2 regions of the uncultured Negativicoccus sp. genome follow, and region 1 is predicted to be linked to the other one. Evidence: riboswitches for the same ligand, from Rfam matches in the RefSeq annotation. Region 1 holds a riboswitch; the other holds the start of a gene.

Evidence for each region. A riboswitch is a leader RNA that binds a small molecule or an ion and turns the genes downstream of it on or off. The one in region 1 is predicted to bind cyclic di-AMP.
Region 2: it holds a riboswitch for cyclic di-AMP, as region 1 does, so the genes downstream of both, RDN69_RS04610 (APC family permease) here and RDN69_RS02460 (NlpC/P60 family protein) in region 1, are expected to answer to the same signal.

What each region holds. Positions count from the first base shown of each region.
Region 1 is NZ_CABSTC010000018.1:321-4,021, reverse strand. Features, by position in the region: gene hemL (glutamate-1-semialdehyde 2,1-aminomutase) at 1-464, shown strand, start outside; gene RDN69_RS02465 (glycosyltransferase family 2 protein) at 572-1,507, shown strand; cyclic di-AMP (ydaO/yuaA leader) riboswitch at 1,516-1,640, shown strand; gene RDN69_RS02460 (NlpC/P60 family protein) at 1,637-2,299, shown strand; gene RDN69_RS02455 (metal ABC transporter ATP-binding protein) at 2,353-3,069, shown strand; gene RDN69_RS02450 (metal ABC transporter permease) at 3,066-3,701, shown strand, end outside.
Region 2 is NZ_CABSTC010000043.1:51-3,751, reverse strand. Features, by position in the region: gene RDN69_RS04615 (AzlD domain-containing protein) at 1-147, shown strand, start outside; gene RDN69_RS04610 (APC family permease) at 193-2,064, opposite strand; cyclic di-AMP (ydaO/yuaA leader) riboswitch at 2,089-2,213, opposite strand; gene RDN69_RS04605 (YafY family protein) at 2,408-3,568, shown strand; partial or broken gene RDN69_RS04600 (cob(I)yrinic acid a,c-diamide adenosyltransferase) at 3,574-3,701, shown strand, end outside.

The DNA of each region.
Region 1 (3,701 bases):
AAGTGATGGAAAAATTGGCGCCGCAAGGACCGGTGTATCAGGCGGGGACGCTTTCGGGTAATCCGCTCGCGGTAACGGCGGGACTGGCGACGATGAATAAATTATCCGCGGACCGTTTTACAGAATTGACTGCGAAAACGGAAACGTTGTGCCAAGGCTTGGAAGCGGCGGCGAAGGACGCGGGAGTGCCGATCATTGTGCATCGGATCGGTTCGATGTTCACCGTGTTTTTCAATGAGCATGAAGTCACGGATTACGATACGGTAGCGACTTCGCACTTGGATGAATTTAATGTCTATTTCCTCGCTATGCTGGAGGCCGGTGTGTATTTAGCGCCGAGTCAATTCGAATGCGGCTTTATGTCGCTTGCGCATACGGATGAAGATATTCGCCAAACGCTTGCTGCGGCGCGTAAAGCGTTCCAAAAAGTAGCGGCTTTTCGGGAGCATAAAGGGCGTAATTAGGGAGCGGTTCGGCGCTCAATAAAAGCTGTCCGCAGTTGCAGTTGTCGCAGTGGCGCGGTTCTTTCGCTTATGGTAAAATAAAAAAGTAGTAGTGTTTGGTGGTAGAAATGCTGATTTCAATCGTTGTTCCTTTTTTCAATGAAGAGGACAATATATTGCACTTTTACGATGCGTTATGTGAAGTGGCTGCGCATCGTGACGAGTCATTTGAGTTTTTATTTGTCGATGACGGCTCAAGTGATCGCACGCCGTTGATTTTAACGGAGCTTGCGGAACGGGATGCCCGCGTGACCGCTTTTATTTTGGCACGTAATTTCGGACATCAAACCGCGCTTACCTGCGGTTTGGATCATGCTCGCGGCGATGCGGTGGTTACCATGGATGGAGACATGCAGCATCCGCCGACGATGATTCCGGACCTGCTGGATAAATGGTATGACGGTTATGAAGTGGTACAGACGGTACGGCTTTCGACCGCCAATGTCGGTGCGTTCAAAAAATGGACCTCGAAACTCTACTATCGTTTCATTAATTCGATTTCCCAAGTGCAGATTACCGAAGGCGGTTCCGATTTTCGCCTGATTGATCGCAAAGTGGCGGACAGCTTATTGCTGTTTCGCGAAAAGGCGCGATTTATCCGCGGCCTGGTAAGCGATATCGGCTATCGGCAAACGCAAATTACATTCCGTGCACCGGCGCGCTATGCCGGCGAAAGTAAATTTTCGTTGCGTAAGATGGTGCGGTTCGCCTTGGACGGAATTACTTCATATTCGACGTTGCCGCTGCGTATGGCTCTCTATGTGGGAGTGTTGTCAGGCATCGGCAGCTTGCTTTTGATCATCTATGTGCTGTTGATTAAGTATTATTTCCTGGAAGCGGTTCCCGGTTGGGCCACGCTTGCTGTGATGATGTTGCTATTCGGCGGCTTGCAGTTGATCTTTTTGGGAATTATCGGTGAGTATATCGGGCGCATTTTTGCGGAGGTAAAGGATCGACCTCTGTATTGGTTGCGCGGTACGGTGAATCAGAAAACGAGACATTAACAACAAAACACGAAAGTGTGCCGAAGCGCATATGCGCGCGGGGGAACCAAATGTTTTCGGGGTGTATCTTGCAAAAGACGGTCAGCTCTTGGCCGAACCCGTCAGCTAACCTCGCAGGCGGAAGGGAGCATGATGGTAGGAATACGACGCTGGACTTGTATGGCGATGTTTTTAATGGTACCGCTGGCAGTGGGAGCCACCTATCACCCGGGAGATATCGGCGAAGATATTTCGACGATTCAGCATCGCTTGGGAACGTTAGGGTATCACTTGGAAGCGGACGGCGTATACGGTCCGGCCACGGAAGATGCCATTCGGGAATTTCAGGAAGCGCATGGTTTGGAAGCGGACGGCTTGGTTGGTCCGGCTACCTATCGCGCGTTGCTGAGTCGTGACATACCGACCAGTCGCGGCGATTTTTCAACGCTGCTGGTGCGGCGGCTGATTTCTGTCGCGCAGGAATATATCGGTGTACCGTATCTTTTCGGAGGTTCTACCCCCAGCGGTTTTGACTGCTCGGGCTTCGTTCAGTTTGCTGCCAAAGCGGCCGGATTGGTATTGCCGCGGTCGGCCGATGAACAATACCACATGGGGCGTAGCGTGAGTCGCAGTCAAATGCAGCCGGGGGATCTGGTCTTTTTCTCGACATATACGGACGGTGTATCGCACTCGGGTATTTACTTGGGGGGCGATCGTTTTATCAGTTCCACATCGAGTCGCGGCGTAGTCATCGACAGCTTGTCGGAGGGCTACTGGAACGATTGTTATGTGGGTGCAAGGCGGTTAATTTAAGAGGCGTAAGCCTCTTTTTTTATGAAATAAACATTTGAAGGATCAATCAGATAATGAACACATGGATTACAGCGCAAAACTTGGCATTTCGGTATGACAACGAGACGGTATTTACCGATATACACTTTGCCGTGGAGCACGGCGGATTTACTTTGATCGTCGGTCCGAACGGCGCCGGGAAAACAACGCTGCTGCGGCTGTTAGCGGGACTCCTGACGCCGGCCGAGGGAACGATTACGATTGCCGGCCAATCGCCGCAAGCTTGGCAACGCGCCGGCGGTATCGGTTTCGTGCCTCAGCATTACAATCAAAATACGGCATCATTTCCCGCGACGGTGAACGAAGTAGTCGATCTCGGCTTTTGGGGAACCGAGATTTCACATGCCGAACAGATCAAACAACGTCAGGCAGTACTCACTAAAGTGGGGATGGCGGAATGGGCGCATAAACGTATCGGTGATCTGTCGGGAGGTCAACAGCAGCGTGTCATGCTGGCGCAGGCGATTGCCGCGCGGCCGGCATTGCTGCTTTTGGATGAGCCGACCAGCGGGATCGACTATACGGCAGGAAATATGCTGCTGGATCTGCTCAGCAATATTCAGGCGGAGCAGCAGACAACAATTATTATGGTGACGCATGATATCGCGCGCGCGTTACCGCATGCCGACCGAGTGCTTTGCATCGACCGTACGCTTTGTTATGACGGTCCGCCGCATCAATTTGTCACCAGCCATGCGACCGGATTGCACATGGCGGAGGTGGTCGGATGATGGAAATGCTCAGCTATGAATTTATGCAGCGCGCGTTTTTGGCCGGCCTTATTGTCGCGTTGCTCTGTCCTTTAGTCGGGATGTTTGTCGTGATTCGGCGGCAGTCGCTTTTGGGAGACGGTTTGGGACATATTGCCTTTGCCGGCGTCACGGGAAGCGCGTTGCTAGGCATTAATCCCGCGATCGGCGCGGTCGTTTTGACACTCGCCGCGGCGGGCGGTATTGAAATCGTGCGCCGCAAGCATCTGCAATACGGCGATATGGGGTTGGCGTTGTTTTTCTACGGCGGTTTGGCGTTGGCAGTCGTGTGCAGCTCGCTCGCGCGGATCCCGAATACCAGTTTGATGAGCTTTCTCTTCGGCAGTATTTTAACGGTTAATTGGGCAAATATTGCGGCGATTGCGATCATTGCATTGCTTGTTATATTGTCGCTCGGAAAATTTCATACGCCGCTGCTGCTGGCCAGTTTTCAGCCGGATATCGCACATACGCGAGGGATCCGTTTGGAACGCATGAATATGTTTTTCGCCTTGCTGGTGGCGGCGGTCGTGGTGATCGGCATGTCGATTGTAGGGATTTTGTTGGTGAGTGCGCTCATGATTGTACCGGTTGCGGCGGCGCATTTGTGGCGG
Region 2 (3,701 bases), on a different contig from region 1:
GTCAGCATGGAGGAGACGCCATTGCTCGCCACGACGGTGTCGTTGCTGGTTGCGATCGGGCTCGCGTTTTACCGCGCGAATTTAGTGCTCATCGTCCTCGCGAGCATTTTGGTGCATTACGGTCTGAGCGTACTGGTCGCCGCGTAAGCAAAGAAAATAAAAAGAACGGACAGGAATGTCCGTTCTTTTTGTTTACTCTTTTTTCTCATGAGGATCCGTCAATAGCAGCGGGACGGTTGTCACGATCACGTCAAATCGATTTAAAAGCTGCCAGCGCAGCTGCAAACCTTGTTGGTTATGCAACAGACGCTCCCAGCCCGAGCCGACCTCAAATTCCGGAATTAATACCGCAATCGACGCGTCGGGGTGGCGGTCGCGAAATGCTTTGATGTAATCCAACAAAGGCTCGGAGAAATCCCGATACGGCGACGGTATTACCTCAATTGAAATCGCAGGCAAAAGTCGGTGCCATTTTTGGCGGACACGTTCGCCGGCCTCCGCGTCAATGGCGATATGGAGCGCGTGAATGTGCGCATCGTCGGTAATGTCGCGCGCGTAACGCAAGGCGCGCGCGACGGCGCGCGTGGGACTTGCGACCGGCAACAACACGTGGTGCTCGTTGACCGGTTGCGACAGAATATTCGTCAGCTCTTCCGAGGAAAGTGTCAACGCTTCCCGTACCTTTTCGTAGTGCGTGTGAATCGCCTTAAATATGCGCATTAAAATCGGCAGGAAGATTAAAATGATCCAGGCGCCGTGAATGAATTTGGTGACTAAAATGATGCCCACGACGGCCGCCGTGACCAGCGCGCCGAAGCCGTTCAGCAAGAGTCGTCCGTACGGGCGCGGCTGTTGGCGGAGCCAATGCACGCAAAGACCCGCCTGGGCCAATGTGAAGGAAAGAAATACGCCCACTGCGTACAGCGAAATCAAATGCTCCACACTGCCGTGGAACGCGATGATCAATCCGCCGGCGCAAAGCGACAGTAAAATGATGCCGTTGGCAAAGGAAAGACGCGCGCCGCGATGCGCGAGGTAGCGCGGCAGGTAACCGTCCTGCGCCAAAATGGACATCAGCGGCGGCAAACCGTTGTACGCGGTGTTGGCGGCTAAATATAGAATCACCATGGTCAGCAGCTGGAAGATGAAATAACCGGTTCCGCGTCCCCACACGGTTTCCGCCAAGAGGGAGAGCAAGGTGCGGTCCGCGCTCGGCAGCAAGCCGAAATGCACGATGAGAAAACCCGTGGAGATCAGCAGCGTCGACAGGATAATCGCCATTACGGCAATCGTTTTTTTCGCGTTCTTCGCTACCGGTTCCCGAAACGCGCCCGCGCCGTTTGCGATCGCTTCCACGCCGGTCATGGAAGAACAGCCGTTGGCGAAAGCCAACAACAGTAAAAAGCAAAGGGTGCCCGGCGTGAGTGTGGTCGTCGCTTGCGGCAAAATGACCGGCGGTCGACCGAGCACAAAAATTTGGTAGATCCCCGATCCGGCGAGCATCAACGCCGTGACCAAAAAAGCATAGGTCGGCCAGACAAAGGCGTTGGACGCTTCGCGCAAACCGCGTAAATTAATCAGCATCAATATCGCAAACACCGCGAAAAGATCAATGCCGATTTGGTACGGTATGAGCGCCGGCCACGCGGAAATCAGCGCCGCCGTGCCGGATGATACCGATACCGCGACCGTCAACACGTAGTCCGCGCATAGACTCGCCGCCGCGAGCAGCGCCGGGTATTCACCGAGATACTCTTTGGCGATCGAATAGGCACCGCCGCCTTGAGGATGCACCTTGATGACCTGCGCGTAGGAAATCGTAATGATGAAAAGCAACGCCACGATCGCCGCGATAATCCACGGAAAGTAGTTGTATAAAATCAGCCCCGGCAATACCAAAACCAGCGCGATTTGTTCCGGACCGTAACCGATGGAGGAAAGCGCGTCAGACGAAAAGATCGGCAACGCTTTCCACTTCGGCAGCCGTTCGTGACTGAGTTCCGTACTCTTGAGCGGGCGCCCTAAAAGCAATTGAGAAAATGAAGAAAATGTAAATTTGCGCATGAAAAATAGACCTCCCGGTCCCATGGGACCTTACCTTTTGCCTACGAGGTTAGCTGTCGGGTTAGAAGCATAAGGTTGTCTTCCTCTTTCGATTCACCCCAAGATTTGGTTCCCCCGTTTTCCGTCAGAAAATTCGGCATTTCGTTTTACTTCCACATTATAGCGCCGCGGAAATGTCTTGTAAATAGGAAAAAACAGCGGCTGGCGACGTAACATAAATCCGTCGGCAAAACGGACTTCGTCGCCGCTAAAAAGTTCATAAATGCTCTTTTATGACTGTTTTATGGCGTTAAATCGTGCTATACTGAAATTACAGATAGCATTGCGGCAAGGAGGTGTGCCCATGCAAAAGGGAACGAAAGCAACTGAACGGGAGTTGCGCGTGATGACGTCGCCGTCCGAGATTCCGGCGAAGAAGCTGAGTGTATTGTACATCTTGACGATACTGCGCCGCTTTTCCGATCCCGAACATCCGCTGTCGCAGCAGCAGATTCTGACGCACCTGCAAGAAGACTATGGAATGGTCTTAGATCGTAAAGCCGTCAAACGCAACCTGGTCAATCTCTTGGAAGCGGGCTATCCGCTCGGTTACAAACCGTGGCAGCGCAAGAGCGCGAGCCGCGAAAAAGTGGAAAATGTCTACGGTTCGTGGTATTACGAGCATGAATTCGCGCCGGTGGAACTGACCACGCTCATTGACGGCCTGTTGTTTTCGCATTTACCGGCCCGGCAGGTCGAGGACATGATCCAAAAACTGTTGCGGTTGCAAAGTCGGTATTATACGAATCCCACGTTGGGAGTTCACAACATTCCGAATGAGAGCTGGCTCAACTGGCAGCAGGAAAGTCCCGCCAACGCGCAGATGCTGTATTCGTTGGACGTCTTGAATGAAGCGATTGAAACGCAGCAACCGGTCGTGTTCCATTACCTGCAATACGGTCCGGATAAGCAGCAGCGGCCGCGCGTTCGCCGGCATCGCAAGCGTCCGCATCGCTACCGGGTGAGCCCGTACGCGGTGGTTGCGACGAACGGTCGTTTCTACCTGATCGGTAATACCGAAGGGCATGATGATATTTCGCATTACCGCGTCGATCGGATGCAGGATGTGCGAATCGAAAAAAACCGTGAGCTTCGTCCGCTGCGCGAAGTGACGCAGTCGGGCGATGACGAATTGCATTTACCGAAGCATCTGGCGGAGCATGTCAACATGTTTGCCGGACCGGCGGTACCGTGTTTATTCCGATGTGATCGCGAGATCTTGGACGCCGTCATGGACGATTTCGGAACCTCCTGCACGATCAGCGAAGTTACGGACAAAACCGTGGTCGTCGGAGTCACCGTGAACGCTACCGCGCTCTTCCACTGGTCGTTGCAATTCGGTCCGGCCGTGAAAGTGCTGGCACCGGCATCACTGGTGCACGATCTGCAACGGGCGGCCATCGCCATGGCGGACGCGTATCGCCATGAAGAACCGTTATATTTTGATCATGTCGAGATGAGGTGACGTCGATGAAACGAGGCTATATCCAGGTCTATACGGGAGACGGTAAAGGCAAAACCACCGCCGCGATCGGGCTTGCGATTCGCGCCGTCGGCGCCGGTCTGAAAGTCTGGCTGCTGCAGTTCATGAAGTCGGA